One region of the Brevibacillus sp. Leaf182 genome, then DNA from elsewhere that is predicted to be linked to it. Evidence: riboswitches for the same ligand, from Rfam matches in the RefSeq annotation. Region 1 holds a riboswitch; the other holds the start of a gene.
What was found. A riboswitch is a leader RNA that binds a small molecule or an ion and turns the genes downstream of it on or off. The one in region 1 is predicted to bind thiamine pyrophosphate.

Region 1 (8,148 bases):
GGAAAAGCTCCGGTCTTTGGTCAGCGACTTGAATCTCGTTTCCATGCTGGAATACGAAATGCAGCCTATTCATACCAAACCGATTCGGCTATCGACACTTGCGCGGCAAATTGTCACTGACTTTTTGAACAATGATTTGGCAGAGACCTTTACCATTGAACTGGATGTCACGACTGAGCAATGCTTCGTAATAGGCGACGAAAAACTTCTTGTCCGCGCCATCACGAACCTGCTCCAAAACAGCATCGTGCATAACCCTTCAGGCTGTCACATCCACGTGCAAACGACCCTGTCGCCCAACCAGCGTAATGCTCTTCTGATTATCACTGATAACGGAAAAGGCATTGAGCACAGCATGCTGCCTGACTTGGTGGAATTGCCTTATTCGTCAAAAAGAAAATCTCCCTTACACAATGGTCATGGTCTCGGTATTCCTATGGTTGCACGTATTGCTGCCGCTCATCATGGACACCTGCTGTTAACGAGCGATACAGGAAAAGGGATGACAGCAGAGCTTTGTTTCCCCCTCTCCTCCTAAAAGGAAGACATCATAGAGAAAGCACCTCCTCTGACTCACTAATCGAGAGTAGACTCTCAAAAGCGTGCAAAGGGGTGCTTTCACGTTTTATGTCGTCGATTACTTCACGAGATCACGCATGATCTCTTCTGCTTTGACGTCAGTTGTTATCAGCTTCTCTTTTTTCATCCAATCAATCAGTGTTTGCCAAGAATCCACCGTCTGGTATCCAAAAGGCTTTTCTCCCGCATCCATCAACGGAATCAGGGTATCCAAGCTCTTGGTCTCAATGTCTTCTTCCAGTGGGAATTCGCTCGCTTGTTTGCTCAACAACAGGTCAAGTGCTTTTTCTTTGTTGTTCTTCACATAGTCTTGGCCCTTGCCAATCGCACGGAGGAAGCCTTCCACCGCTTGCTGCTTTTTGCCCAATGTATCATCACTGGTCGCCAATACAAGCTCATAGTAGTCCGGTACACCAAACTCAGAAGGCGTGAAGACATTTACCGGAACGCCATGCTTCTCCAAGATCGGCAGCTCGTGATTGATGTAGCCACCTACTACTGCATCGACCTTTTTGGCAGTCAACGCTGGGACAATATCGAAGCCGATGTCGGTAAAGACCAAGCCTGAGTCGTCTGCACCTGCATGCTTGATGACTTGACGGACAATTGACTCATTGATCGGAATCGAAGGATACCCGATATTTTTGCCAGCCAGTTTTTGTGGAGTATCGAGTCCGCTATCTTGGCGTGTCATGATCACGTTCAGCGGATGACGGACGAGAGCGCCTACTGATACGACCGGAACCCCTTCGGAGCGAGCCTGGACAAGTTGATGCTGATAGCTGATTGCCAAATCTACTTTGCCCGCAGCCGCCATCTTCAACGGATCATTGCTGTCTGAAGGCATTTGCATGGTCACCTTGAGGTTCTCGTCTTTGAAATAGCCTTGCTCCTCTGCGACATACAAGAAGGAATGTACAGCATTCGGATACCAATCGAGCGCAATCGTAAGCTCAGTCGGCTCCGCTCCTTTATTTGCAGGGGCTTGCGTCTGACCAGCATCGGTGCTCGCCTGATTGCCGCAAGCAGCAAGACCTGTTGCCAATGTAAGTGCCATGAATGCTTTCGTCCATTTGTGGAAAGGTTTCATTGTTGTTCTCCTTTGATTTTCGTATGCGGGGAAAAATGACGTTCGACTCGTCCAGCCAGCCAAAAAAGCAGCATGCCGAGAATCGAGAGCAACAGGACCGAGGCAAACAACGCGGGAGCCTGAAAATTGCCTGATGCCCGTCTGCCAAAGTACCCGAGACCCTCACTTGCTCCCAGCCATTCCCCAATCGTCGCCCCAGCTACACTGTAAGTAGCTGCCACTTTGAGACCACTGAAGAAATGAGGTAAGCTCGACGGGAGTTGCAGCTTGGTGAAAATTTGCCCGTTCGTTGCCCCCATTGTTTTTAACAACTGGAGCATTTCTTTGTCCGTCGAGCGAAGTCCATCGTACGTGTTGACGACGATCGGAAAGAAAGTAAACAGAATCGTAACAGCGATTTTTCCAGATAAATCATACCCGAACCACAAAATAAATACGGGTGATAATGCTATAATTGGGATCGTTTGGGAGATGACGATATACGGATAGACCAAGCGCTCCACAATCCGACTGCGAATCATCGCAAATGCAAGAGAGATTCCAAACACAATCGAGATCGATAGCCCCAGTAACACTTCCTTTAACGTCGCCCAAAGATGTACACCTACTAGAGAGGAACGTAAATCCCACAACGATACAACCACAGCGCTAGGCGGCGGTAAAATGAATGGCGGCACTCCGAGGAAGCGACAACCAGCTTCCCACACCAGAAGAAAAATGGCGATGGAGATGCCAAACCAGATGCCTCTCCCCATCACGCTTCTCTCCTCAGTGGCTTCATTGCTGCTTGGCGCTCCCGTCGAAGCAGTTCCCAAATTTGTTCACGCAATGCCAAGAATCCGGCTTGGTTGCGGCTGCTCGCCGTTCGCGGTCTGCTCACCGAAACCGTTAATTCGATCGGCTTGGTGATCGGACTACCTGAAAGCACGATAATACGATCGGCTAGTAAAATGGCTTCGTCGATGTCATGTGTAATCATTAGCATCGTGCTACCTGTTTCCTGCCACTTTTCCATCAGCCACTCTTGCATGTCCATTCTCGTAATCCCATCCAATGCACTAAACGGCTCATCCAACAGCATCATCTCTGCACCAGAAAACAATGCGCGCAAAAAGGAAACTCGCTGACGCATCCCACCGGAAAGCTGGGCTGGATAGCTGTCAGCCCAATCCTGGAGCCCGTACCTTGGCAATTGCTGTCTGACACGCTCATGCGCTTCTTTTTTCGTCATACCTTTGATTTCTAGCGGTAAAGCTGCGTTTTCGACAATCGTACGCCATGGCATGAGCAGATCGCGCTGGGGCATATAGCCGACCTGCCCCAAACGATTGGCTACCGGTACACTGCCGAGCCTGATTTCGCCTTGTCCTGGTTTAAGAAGACCTGCGATGAGTTGAAACAAGGTGCTTTTCCCGATCCCGCTCGGACCGATCAAGCTGACGAACTCCCCTTTTTCCACACGCAGATCAAAATGATCGAGAATCTGCTTGTCGCCATACGAAAAGCTGACGTCGGCGAAAGCTAGTTGTTCTCCCACGGCCACATTTCCTCTCTGTAGGACATGTCCCAGAACATGTACTCCATTTTGGAGGTATTGACAAAATACTCTTCCATCCTGGCCAGCTCTTGCTCGCTCTTTCCTTCCGCCAATTGATTCATGATCTCAATCAGCCAGATCGCCAGTTGCCCAAACTCATCGGAGCTGTACATGCGTACCCACTCCCCATACAGTTCGTGATCCAGCGCCCCTTCTACTTGAGCCAAACGCTTGCCGATCTCCCAATAGCTCCATGTGCATGGGAGTAGTGCACTCACCAATTCTGCCAACGAGCCTTGATGAGCGACACGCAGCATGTAGCTCGTGTACCCGAGCATTACAAACGAAGGCTCTGTTGCTTCCAGCTCCGCGCGAGAAATACCAAAACGCTCGGCATACTGGCGATGCAGCTCCATCTCTGTGTTCAGCGTTGATTCTTGCAAAGCGGCGAATCTGGAGCTCGTTTCCAGATCGTACGCCTTCACACTCGCAATTGCGAACATTTTCGCGTAATCAATCAGATAGATGTAGTCTTGTTTCATGTAATATTTGAATGCACCAACGGGCAGACTGCCATCTCCAAGTCCGGTGACGAATGGATGTTGATGAACACGCTCCCAGATCGGGGCTACACTTTTTCTCAATCGTTCAGTAAAGGTTGCCATGCGATACTCACTCCTTCGCTTCCTTTGGGGTATTGCACCAGTTGGCAATAAAACGGGCCATGATCTGGGCAAAATGAACAAGCTGGTCAGGATCAATGGATTCATCTACGGCATGTGCATGCAGGAGCTCACCGGGCCCGAATAATACAGCCGGAATGCCTGCATGCGCAAACCAGCCTGCATCTGTCACCGTAGGCGACATAGTAACACTGGGCGCTTGATGCATGTGGCTTTCATAGGCGGATTGAAGCGCTGCCAACCCCGGATGGTTCGTATCCAACTCCAGTGAAGGGAAGATTTCACCGCGCTCCTCAATCATCGAACGTCCACCCCAGCGGAATGTTGGAGGATGGTCTCTCAGCCAAAGATCTGCTGCTGCTGCACGACCGACGTGATCCTCGATCTCTCGGATGATCTCTTCATGGGATTCATTCGGATAAAAATGAACGGTAATCCAGAGAGCGCATCGATCTGCAATAAACGCAGCGTGACGACCTCCCTCGATGACTGCAGGATTGATCGTATTGCTGCCTGCCGGGAAGCCCGGATAGGACTTCATGACGGCCCAGTCCCGTTCCAGCTCCTGTAGTGCGGTGATCACCTTCGTCATTTTTTCAATGGCAGAAGCTCCCCGGACACGTCCGCCTGCATGGATGGTCTGTGCGCGCATTCCGTCATGCAGCGTCGTCGGACTCTCAATCGTGATCCAGCCTGTAATGACCCCACCCTGCCCTTGCATGTGGAGATTGCTCGTATCCACCACAACGGCGTAGTCAGCCTGATAGCCACGCTCGATAGCGACCAATGTCCCCGCTTCGCCTGCTTCTTCTCCGATAACGGATTGAAAGAGCAGATCACCTTGGAGCTCGATTCCGTGCTCGCGCAGCATTTGGATCGCAAACATGCTCGCTGCGAGTCCACCTTTCATATCAGCAACGCCACGGCCGTACAAGCGTCCATCCTTGCCATGTGTCAGAGCAAAGGGTGGATAGGTCCACCCCGTGTCATCTCCAACTTCAGCCACATCGATATGCCCGTTGACAATCAGGCTGTTTGCCTGTGTAGAGGCACTCCCTGATAACCGACCGACGATATTGTCGTCTCCTGGATATACCGTCCAGCGATCGACCTCGAATCCCATCGCTTGCAGTCTGTTGGCGATTACTCCTTGCGCGGCATCGCTGTTTCGCGCGGGAGGACTTACAGTTGGATAAGAAACGAGCTCTGCCAATAAGTCGAACAGCTCTTCTTTGCGGCTGGCAATCGATTCTACCGCTTCTGTCAGTCGATCCACGCTACTCAATCATCCCTTCAGTCGGGCTGCTTGCGGATGCGTAACGTTTTTTCGTGATACGGCCTGCCAGGAAACCTTTGCGACCTGCTTCTACTCCGAGCTTCATCGCTTCTGCCATTAATACAGGATTATCTGCGAGGGCGACTGCTGTATTCAACAAGACACCGTCAGCACCTAGCTCCATCGCTTTCGCGCAGTCTGCTGGAGAGCCGATTCCTGCATCCACGATAATCGGTACTTTGGCATCCTCGATGATAAAGCGGAGGTTGTTTTCGTTGACAATCCCTTGTCCGGAACCAATTGGTGACGCACCTGGCATAACCGCATGTACGCCAACCTCTTGCAGACGTCTAGCAAGAATCGGGTCATCATTGGTGTAGGTCAGTACGATAAAGCCTTCTTCCACCAAGATTTTCGAAGCCTCGAGCGTGCCAATCGGGTCAGGGAGAAGTGTTTTCGGATCTCCAATGACTTCGACCTTGATCATGTCACACAGGCCAGATGCTTTGGCCAAACGGGCAATGCGCACCGCTTCTTCCGCTGTATAGGCACCTGCTGTATTTGGTAGCAGGGTGAATTTTTTCAAATCGAGTTGTTCCAAAAAGTTTGGTTCTTGCGGATTTTCCAAATTCAAGCGACGAATCGCAAAGGTCAAAATCTCTGCTTCCGACACCTCTACCGCTTTCCCTTGTGTATCCAAGTCTGCGAATTTACCTGTTCCCAGAAGTAAACGAGAGCGAAACTCGTACGATCCAATTTTCAATGTATCCATCATGATGATCATCCTCCTCCGACAAAATGAACGATTTCTATGCGATCTCCGTCTGCAATCGGTGTTTGCTCGTACACTGAGCGATCAATAATTTCACCATTGCGCTCTACGACGACAATCTTCTCTTGCAGGGAATAAGAAGCAAGCAAGGCTCGCACTGTCGTGATCTCTTCCGCCAACTCTACTTTTTTCCCATTCAGCTGAACAGTCATTGATTACCTCCTTCTACTGGAAAAAAAACGGCTTCTCCCGCCTGCCTGAGTCGATTCAGACAAACAGAAGAAGCCGTATACCCATCCCATCTCACCGGACGAATGGCATAAAAAAACCATCCGCCTCGGATGGTTGAGTGTGGACTTATCATGCATGCACGCAAACAAGCATGGTTCCGCTCGGATGCGACACGTGATACTGATTCCAAATACCTCTTCCTCCGCTGGCATGACCCAGGTCAGGTTCAACGGTCAGTAACACACTCGTCACAATCTCAGCCAACGTTGCTTGGCCCCCGTTTGGTAGTAAAGCTATGCAATTGTCGTACATTCGAGTACTACAGTACCACTCTATTTCGTGTTTGTAAAGGCTTCCTTGTGCATCTTTTCCAGCTCAACGAGACAACGTTCTGCCCAAGCTGCCATTTTCGCCAGCTTCTCCATTTCTCTCTCCATCGCCTGACGCACAGATTCCTTGTAGTCTGGAATCGCGCCATTATAGCGAATGACCCCTTGGACAGGCGTCATGAATTTTTCCATGTAAGAGAGTGCTGGACGCTGGTGAAACAGTGGCACATCTACTTCGTAGGAAGAATGCAAATCGCCTTGCGTCGGATATTTGGTCACTGCCAACACTTTTACCAGCAGCTTCGAATCGTGGATTTCCAATACTTCTGTAATATATTCACCCGTTCGCTGCGTAACACGAACGATATCTCCCGGATTCCAGTTCAACGCGGATTCCTCCTTTAATTATGGAATGTATTTACATTAGTGAGGCTTCCAGTAGTTTGCGAGCATGTAGCAATACTTCCTCCGCATCCACTGCCGACTGACCGCCACCCTGTGCCATGGCGGGATTCCCCCCACCTTTTCCGTTAATAACCGGTAAGGTTTCTTTCAACACTTGATTGATGGCTACATTGACTTCCTGCCCACGAGCAAACACGACTTGCATTTTGTCTTCAGTAGTAGCTGCCAAGAGGCAAATTGCATCTGGCGCCAGAGCAGTAGCCAGTTGTGAGAACTGCTGAAGCTCTTGAATGGTTTTGTCTGTGAAGGTACGCATAATGAGGCGAGAATGACCGAGTTGGCTAGCAGCAGATAGTTGTTGATTCACTTCCACTTCCAAGAGCTGCTTATCCACATCTGCTAATTTTGCCTTCAAGGCGTCGCGTTCTGCAAGGAGGCGTTCCGTCTGTGCGATCAGTTCCCCTTCATTAGTAGCGAGCAGCTTCGCCGTATCACGAACGACAGCTTGCTTTTGGTTGTAGTCCCGCAAAGCTCGCCAGCCACAGATGAATTCCAGACGAATGTTTCCGCGATGTCGCTCCCAGCCCAAGATCTTGATCATCCCGACTTCGCCCGTACGCGCTGGATGTGTCCCTCCGCATGGGTTGTAATCAAAATCAGGTATCATCACGACACGAATATTTTCAGTAACGGTCGGCTGTTTTTTCAAGGGCATCGTTGCCAATTCCTCGTCATCAACGAACCGCGCAATGATGGGGTGGTTTTCCAGAACAATCTGATTCGCTCGCTTTTCTACCGTCTCCCATACATCTGCTGTCAACTCATCCAGTCGTACATCAATGGTGACACGTTCTTTACCCAAGTGAAAGGCAACGGTTTCTGCCTGCACGACTTCCAGGAAGGACGCGGATAAAATGTGTTGGCCGGCATGCTGCTGCATGTGATCGAAGCGGCGGTCCCAATCGATGTGACCTGTTACTTCCGCTATGCTTTCTGATAAGGGAGCTTCCAGTCGGTGACGAATTTCTCCATCTACCTCTTCCACATCTACCACACAAATCTCTCCCAATACGCCCAGATCAGAAGGCTGTCCACCTCCAGTAGGGTAAAAAGCCGTTTGATTCAGTACCACGTAAGGTGTCCCATCTTGCTCAACACCACCTCTCGTCACCTGGGCCGAAAACGTTCTCGTATAGGCATCCTGATAATAGAGTCTGTCGTCCATTGTTACTCCTCGCTGCATGGA
Region 2 (8,148 bases), on a different contig from region 1:
GAACTCATTTACGAAAGAAGGAATTGACTTGCCGTTTCTTCGGTTTAAAGGCTTTGCGAAGCAAGACATAGAGCCCGTTTCTCAGATTCTCATAGAAGAGTTTTCCAAAATTGCTGAAGTAGCTCAGGAAAAGGTGAAATTAGAGCTGCTTCAGGTAGAGCAATTGACGAACAGTCCTTTGTCTGTAGAGATCATGATGTTTCCCCGTGAACAAAAGCAGCATGACGCGATTGCTAGTGCCATACACGGCATTTTGAAGAAGCAAGGCTTTCTGCATATCCATATTTTCTTCATTCTGCTATCGCCCTCTCTCTATTATAAAGAAGGACTTCCGTTGCAAGTTGGAATGACGAAATAAGCAAGAAAAAAGGTCGAGATCCACCAAAGGGATTTCGACCTTTTTCTATTAATAATAAAGGCTTTCGGTTTGCAGGCACTTCGAGCAGGTTCGCGTAAGTGGAGTTTCGATATAGACGTGGCTGCAGTCCTGTTGAATCAGCCGCAATTGTTGTTTAAATTGTTCTAGCTCAGCTTCTAATCGACTGATCTTTTCGCGTAAAAGACTAGCTTCCTCCATAGGCTTCCTCCTTCATTACGGCTGGTACAAACGGCTTCCTTGTTCGCGGAACTCACGCGATTTTTCCTGCATCCCTGCAAGAATGGCGGGGTCTTGGGCACCCCCTTGTTCATTGGCAATGTGACGAATGTCGTGCGATATTTTCATGCTGCAAAATTTAGGTCCGCACATGGAACAAAAATGGGCTGACTTGGCGGCTTCTGCTGGCAATGTTTCGTCGTGATATTCGCGGGCGCGCTCCGGGTCCAGAGACAAATTGAATTGATCGTTCCAGCGAAAATCAAAACGAGCTTTGGACAAGGCGTCGTCACGCTGTTTTGCTCGGGGATGTCCTTTTGCGAGATCAGCGGCATGCGCTGCGATTTTGTATGCGATTAAACCGTTGCGGACATCCTCTTTATTGGGTAGACCGAGGTGCTCCTTAGGTGTTACGTAGCAGAGCATCGCTGTTCCGAACCATCCGATCATGGCGGCCCCAATCGCTGAAGTGATGTGATCATAGCCGGGAGCAATATCTGTCGTGAGTGGCCCCAGTGTGTAAAAAGGAGCCTCATGGCAAATGGATAACTGTTTATCCATATTTTCGCGAATGAGATGCATGGGGACGTGACCAGGGCCTTCAATCATGACTTGTACGTCGTGTTCCCACGCAATTTTTGTGAGTTCTCCTAATGTTTCAAGCTCCGCGAACTGCGCCTCGTCATTCGCATCCGCGATAGAGCCAGGACGTAGTCCATCTCCGAGGGATACACAAATGTCGTAGGCCTTCAGAATTTCGCAAATTTCAGCGAAATGCGTATACAAAAAGTTTTCCTCATGATGGGCCAGGCACCATGCAGCCAAAATCGATCCGCCGCGAGAGACGATACCAGTAACACGGTTAGCTGTCATAGGAATGTAGCGCAAGAGAACACCAGCATGAATGGTGAAGTAATCGACGCCTTGTTCTGCTTGCTCAATCAAGGTGTCTCGGTAAACCTCCCATGTCAAATCCTCAGCTTTCCCATTTACTTTTTCAAGTGCTTGATAAATCGGGACAGTACCGACTGGAACGGGACTGTTGCGGATAATCCACTCCCGCGTGGTGTGTATATGTTTTCCCGTCGAGAGGTCCATTATAGTGTCGGCACCCCACCGAACCGACCAAATCATTTTTTCGACTTCTTCTTCCATCGATGAGCTGACAGCTGACGTTCCGATGTTGGCATTGATTTTGACATGAAAGTTGCGGCCAATGATCATCGGCTCGCTTTCCGGATGATTGACGTTAGAAGGGAGAATCGCACGTCCAGCGGCAATTTCTGCCCGTACAAATTCAGGGGAGACACCCTCGCGAATGGCAACGTATTCCATTTCCGGTGTGATGATATTTTTTCGGGCATAATGAAGCTGGGTAACATTTTTCCCTGGCTTTGCCCGTTTTGGTTTGTAGCCCTCTCGAGGGAAAGTGGGGAGGGTGGTTGCCTTTTCTTCATTTCGGATGCCGTCGTCAACTAGTTGTGGTTCGCGACCGACATACGTTTCCGCATCATTTCGCTCATCGATCCACATGTGGCGGATGGAGGGCAGTCCTGCTTGAATGTCAGGAACGTACCCGGTTGCGGTATATTCGCCACTCGTATCGTACACGCGAAGAGGAGGATTGGATGTGGAGCCAGACAATCCTTCGGTAGGATGAAGAGAAATCTCGCGCATCGGGACACGAATGTCCGCACGACTACCTATTTCGTATACTTTGTGACTGCCTGGAAAAGATGACACCAATGACATAAGAAAAACCTCCTTGTTTTGGTTGCACGAAAGCGAGAACCGTTTAGGGAGGCGAAAGAAACATCCCGCGAAAAAGCGCCGCATAAACAACATGCGACGCCAACGCGAGAGTAGAGAAGAAACGGGTATCCTAAAAATACACGCATCTTTTCGTGTCGTATATGACATTCCTCCGCTGGCATTACCCAGTTCAGGTTCAACGGTCGATGGCACAGTACCATCCTCTCAGCCTGGTGAATTCCAAGCTCCCGTGCTTTTTTATTTTGGATTGCAAGAATAGGATAACGGGAAGTCCAATGAATTTCAAGGAAAATTTTCCAATGAAAATATTGCGGGTGTGCAACACATTTTCCTCCCCCCTATTCTCATGAATCGGACTAAAACTGTTTCTGTAGACCCACATGAATCCTATCTGATACGATGAAGTTCGAAAAAAAGCAACTGCTTCCAGCGCTTTGATTTTTCTCGTTGTCGAAGCAGGATGGAGAAGTATTTTGAGGTGATGAGGTATGGATGTTTATTCGGATCTAAAACAAGGAGAACGTGGAGCGTGGGTGAGTATTTTCGCCTACATATTCTGCTCTGTATTAAAAATAGGAGTTGCGTATGTCACTGCGTCGGAAGCTTTAATGGCTGATGGTCTTAACAACTCAACGGATGTCGTCGCATCGATTGCTGTTTTAATCGGGCTGCGTATTGCAAGGAAACCACCTGATAAAGATCACCCGTATGGCCATTTTCGGGCGGAGACGATTTCAGCACTTGTTGCATCATTTATTATGCTATTTGTCGGAGTTCAAGTCGTTACAAATGCCGTACCATCCTTATTAGACCCACAGCATGCGGCACCTGACCTGTTGGCAGGGTGGACAGCACTTGCAACCGCAGTCATCATGCTTTTCGTCTATCGCTACAATAAAAAGCTCGCCATTAAAACAAACAGCCAAGCACTAGATGCAGCAGCCGCTGACAACCGTTCAGACGCATTCGTCAGTATCGGGACATTTATCGGGGTAGCTGGCGCACAATTCCAATTGCACTGGCTTGATCCTTTAGCTGCTTTTGTTGTTGGTCTCATCATCTTGAAGACTGCTTGGGACATTTTCAGGGAAGCAACCCACCGTTTGACAGATGGCTTTGACGAGAGCAAGCTTGCTGACCTGCGAACTACCATTTCCTCAATTTCGGGAGTGAAGGATATCAGTGACATCAAAGCCCGCTACCATGGAAGCAGCGTGCTGGTTGATGTTGTGATCCATGTAGATCCAGGTCTGAATGTGGTGGAGAGCCACACCATCACTGAGAAAATTGAAGAACAGATGCGCAAGATTCATCGGATTAACGCCGTTCATATCCATATTGAACCATGTAGGAAGATGGCGCCAAACTAGATGTCTTGATGTGAATACAAAAAAACCTGTCCAGAGTGGGCAGGTTTTTTAGTTGCAAATTAAACAGAGGTAGCTTTCTTTTTGCGTAGTGTTTTGGTTGTAGAAGTAGTCGTAGTCTTTGCTGCGCTCGCCTTTTTCGATGCTTGCTCTTTTTCGGATGAGGAGGCAGCAGTGGTGCGTTTTCGCGCAGGCTTTGACGGAGTCGGTTCAGGCTCGATTTTGATTGGGACGGCGGCTTGACCGGCTGTAGACTCCAAGCTTTCTTTGAGAGCTTGCATGAGATCAATAACATTGGTTCTTGCCACGGTAGGTGCAGTGGCGATCTCCTGACCCTCCAGTTTTTTCTCAATCAATTTTTGCAGGTCAGTTCGATACTCATCTGTATATTTTTCAGGATCAAAAGGGATTGTCATATTACTAATGAGCTCAGTTGCCATCTTCAGCTCGTTTTCGGCTAAGGGTACCGTGGCTTCTGGCAAGGCAGGTACTTGACTGACGGGACGTACCTCATCTGGATAGAAGATCGTCTCCAGCATGATGCAGTGCTCATACAGTCGAATAACGGCCAGGCTTTGCCGATTGCGCATCGTCACCTGTGCAACGCCGATCTTTCCTGTCTGTTCCATAGCGGATCGCAGCAAGGCGTAAGCTTTTTCGCCAGTGTCCTGTGGGGATAGGAAATAGCTTTTATGAAAATAAACCGGATCGATCTCTGACAAGTCTACGAAGTCGATAATTTCAATGGCTCTGCGTGTTTCTGGCGTAATGGCTTCCAGATCTTCATCGTCAATCATGACAAAATGTCCTTTTTCATATTCGAAGCCACGGACGATTTCACTCGTATCAACCTCGCGCTGGCAGTGGGGACACATTTTCGTGTACTTGATCGGGGTATTGCACTCTTTATGCAGTTGGCGAAAGCGAATATCGCGCTCTTCCGTTGCGGTAAACATGCGAACAGGTATATTGACGAGGCCGAAGCTGATCGAGCCCTTCCACACCGTATGCATGGCGGATACCTCCTTCACAGCTATTTTTGTATAGTATTTGTAACCGCATAGAAGAAATGCCGAGGGAATTGAAGGTGGAAAAGTAAAAAGCCAGCCGATTCGATGTGGCTGGCCTCTTGTATAGCTACTGCCCATGTTTGACGATGTCCGATTGATCTGCACGTGATTGCATGTCTCGCGCCAGCTCGACATCTTTGCCAGTACGGTCAGCAATGGATTGGGCTTTGGACGCCTTCAGCTTTTGTGCAGACGGTCGCTTTTCTGCCATGAACGACTCACTCCTTTCAGGCACTATACATGTAGGGGGTGTTGCAGGTACATGTAGTATGCGCTGCACACAAAAAAATACCCCATCGCCAAATGACGAGGGGCAGCCGTTCAACTCCTCCCGATGAAGGGAGCGATGGCACGAAATGCTCCTATCAGACACGTCGTGCGCCAAAGTGAACAGCCTTTCAATTATGGGAGAGGAGAAACCGGAGGAAGAGCTTATGGGGAAACGTAAGTCTTCTCCGCGGTTGTCAGCGACACCGTTGCGTCGCTATTCATCATCTTTTCCAATCGAAATGGGTTGTATACCTTTCTTGCACATAAATTTTTCCAGTTGCTAATTTTACGGGTGTATGCAGTTGTGATAGTATGATATCATTCTCAGTCTTAAAAATTGCGTTTAATAATACGCGTTGAATAACCTCTTACAACATACATAGGAAAGCAGACAGGTGAAAAAAGTATGCGAGTCATCGCTGGAGAGCACAGAGGAAGACGGTTGGCAGCAGTTCCGGGCAAAGGAACCAGACCGACAACCGATAAAGTCAAAGAATCGATTTTTAATATGATTGGTCCGTATTTCGATGGCGGGTGGGCATTGGACCTATACGCAGGAACAGGTGGTCTCGGGATCGAGGCATTGAGTAGGGGAGCGGACCGAGCTGTTTTCGTGGAGCGAGATCACAAAGCATTTGCCGTGGTAAAACAAAACGTCAGCACTTGCAGGCTAGACGATTATGCAGAACTATATCGGATGGATGCGGACCGTGCCATTCGCACACTAAGTACGCGCAATCAAAAATTTGATCTCGTCTTTTTGGATCCGCCGTACGCCCAGCAAAAAATTGTCGAAGAAATAGAGATGTTGCAGGAGCTGGGAATGTTGGCGGACGGAGCGTGGATCGTGGCTGAGCATGATATCGCAGACTCCTTTCCAGATACGATTGGTCATTGTGTGAAAGAGCGAGCGGCTAAGTATGGGGATACGGCCGTTACCGTGTATTATTGCGATTTGGAGCCACAAGCCTAACTTTCAAATCAAGGTGCAAAAGAGCACCAAGGGAGGATAACTCGCTATGGCAATCGCCGTATGTTCAGGAAGCTTCGACCCTGTTACTTATGGGCATCTCGACATTATTGCGCGGGGTGCCAACGTTTTTGATAAGGTCATTGTTGCCGTCTTGATCAATTCTAAGAAAAACTCATTGTTCAGCGTAGAAGAGCGTGTCGATTTGCTTCGTCAGGCAACCGCCGACATGAAAAATGTAGAAGTGGACTCATTTGACGGCTTGTTGATTGACTATATGAACAAAAAGGGCGCGCAGGTGATCATTCGTGGCCTTCGCGCTGTTTCAGATTTTGAATATGAGATGCAAGTCGCCTCGATTAATAAAAAGCTCGATGAAAATATCGAAACGTTTTTCATGATGACGAACAATCAATATTCATACTTGAGTTCAAGTATTGTAAAGGAAGTTGCGAAATACAAGGCGAGTGTCGCCGATTTGGTGCCCCCATTCGTCGAAGAGGCACTGAAGCGAAAAATGGCGGAGTAGATTATCGCGTCTTGCTGCGGCTTATGCGCGAAAGAGTCAGGCTGGTACACAACAGGATCGCACTGACGCCGATGGCGATTCCCCCTGATAAGAGCAAGGTCTCCCACCAAGTCGTCGCCGGAATCTCAGATTTCACCTGCGTAAATACGGGGACGGCTTTCTCCACGAACCAGGAGCTGACTGTGGCAAGAGGACCCCAAAAGACAAAGGTCAGAACCCCAGCTAGAAACGCGTGCAGCGCTCTGGCAATCAAGTAGGGGGCGACACGAATATCCGTTTCACTCAAGATACTCGCGACCTGTGCGTGAACACTCAAGCCGCCCCAGGACAATATCGCGCTGGCAATGGCCGCTTTCCAGACCAAGGAAACATTGTCAGGCACAATGCTCGCTGCTTGTGCGCCGAGGGTTACTTCGAACAATCCAGCCACGATTGCTTGGGAAAAAGTTGGTGGAAAACCAAAGGGACCGAGAATGATCGAGAGAAGCGTACTGATGATCTGTGTCAGATGAATCGTGGAGAATAGTTGAATTAATACCGAGAAAACAATGATGAAGCCTCCGATCATGAGCAATGTATTCAGGGCGGATTGCACCGCTTCTCCCATTAATCTTCCGAACGGACGTCCATCGCGGACGCGTGCCCGATGCATCGCTTGCAAAGCGCGTAAAGGAAGAGGAAGTGAATTTTTCTCCAATGGGGCTGAAGTAATGGCAAAAGGCGCATGAAAACGATAGAGTACGCCCATGAGTATAGCTGACAAATAATGAGTCACAGCTAGCGTGATGCCCATTTGCTCACTGTGAAAAAATCCGATTGCCACTGCTCCCATGACGAATAAGGGGTCTCCCGTCGTTGTAAAAGAGACGAGACGTTCACCCTCAGCCTTCGTCACATTGCCTTGCAGACGCAGGCGCGTTGTCAGCTTTGCGGCTACCGGATAGCCGGACGAAAAGCCCATAGCCAATACGAACCCGCCCGTGCCTGGAACGTTAAACAGTGGGCGCATTAATGGCTCCAGTAACACGCCGACGAAATGTACGACGCCCAGACCCATCAACACCTCAGACAGCACAATAAAGGGAAGGGTAGAGGGGAAAACTACCTCCCACCATATTTTCAGACCGCGTACGGCAGCTTCAAAAGAAATCTGCGAGTAAGCAATCAACGAAATAACAATAAAAACTGTCGAGATGGCGAGCAACAAAGTAAGTACGGGTGAATGGCGTGACATGGATTCCTCCTGAATCGAAGAAAAGTAGTAGTACATGTCTACGTGGCAGGCGGGAGAACTATGCGTAAGCTTGGTTGACGAATATCTCCCAAGTGTGAAAGGTACAGCGATTTACCACATAGGCTGGTTACGGGGGAGGGGTTTTTCCATGGAGATAAAGCGTAAACCAATCGTGGGTGTAGCCCTGGGTTCTGGGGGCGCTCGCGGTTTTGCGCATATTGGTGTATTGAATGCGCTAGAAGCACATGGCATCCAGATTGATATGCTGGCTGGCTCCAGTATGGGTAGTCTGATTGGAGCCGTCTATGCCAACGGAATTGAACCGCACATGATGGGAAAG

Region 2: it holds a riboswitch for thiamine pyrophosphate, as region 1 does, so the genes downstream of both, thiC (phosphomethylpyrimidine synthase ThiC) here and thiS (sulfur carrier protein ThiS) in region 1, are expected to answer to the same signal.

The regions. Positions count from the first base shown of each region.
Region 1 is NZ_LMPN02000035.1:8,069-16,216, forward strand. It holds gene ASG16_RS26460 (sensor histidine kinase) at 1-538, shown strand, start outside; gene ASG16_RS26465 (ABC transporter substrate-binding protein) at 638-1,669, opposite strand; gene ASG16_RS26470 (ABC transporter permease) at 1,666-2,424, opposite strand; gene ASG16_RS26475 (ABC transporter ATP-binding protein) at 2,424-3,206, opposite strand; gene tenA (thiaminase II) at 3,191-3,871, opposite strand; gene ASG16_RS26485 (acetylornithine deacetylase) at 3,879-5,174, opposite strand; gene ASG16_RS26490 (thiazole synthase) at 5,167-5,940, opposite strand; gene thiS (sulfur carrier protein ThiS) at 5,946-6,149, opposite strand; TPP riboswitch at 6,349-6,459, opposite strand; gene kapB (kinase-associated lipoprotein KapB) at 6,501-6,884, opposite strand; gene ASG16_RS26505 (alanyl-tRNA editing protein) at 6,916-8,127, opposite strand.
Region 2 is NZ_LMPN02000031.1:267,540-275,687, forward strand. It holds gene ASG16_RS22765 (DUF1904 family protein) at 29-358, shown strand; gene thiC (phosphomethylpyrimidine synthase ThiC) at 593-2,347, opposite strand; TPP riboswitch at 2,497-2,609, opposite strand; gene ASG16_RS22775 (cation diffusion facilitator family transporter) at 2,857-3,738, shown strand; gene ku (non-homologous end joining protein Ku) at 3,798-4,748, opposite strand; gene ASG16_RS31020 (hypothetical protein) at 4,873-5,016, opposite strand; gene rsmD (16S rRNA (guanine(966)-N(2))-methyltransferase RsmD) at 5,482-6,048, shown strand; gene coaD (pantetheine-phosphate adenylyltransferase) at 6,095-6,574, shown strand; gene spoVV (dipicolinic acid transporter SpoVV) at 6,576-7,808, opposite strand; gene ASG16_RS22805 (patatin-like phospholipase family protein) at 7,957-8,148, shown strand, end outside.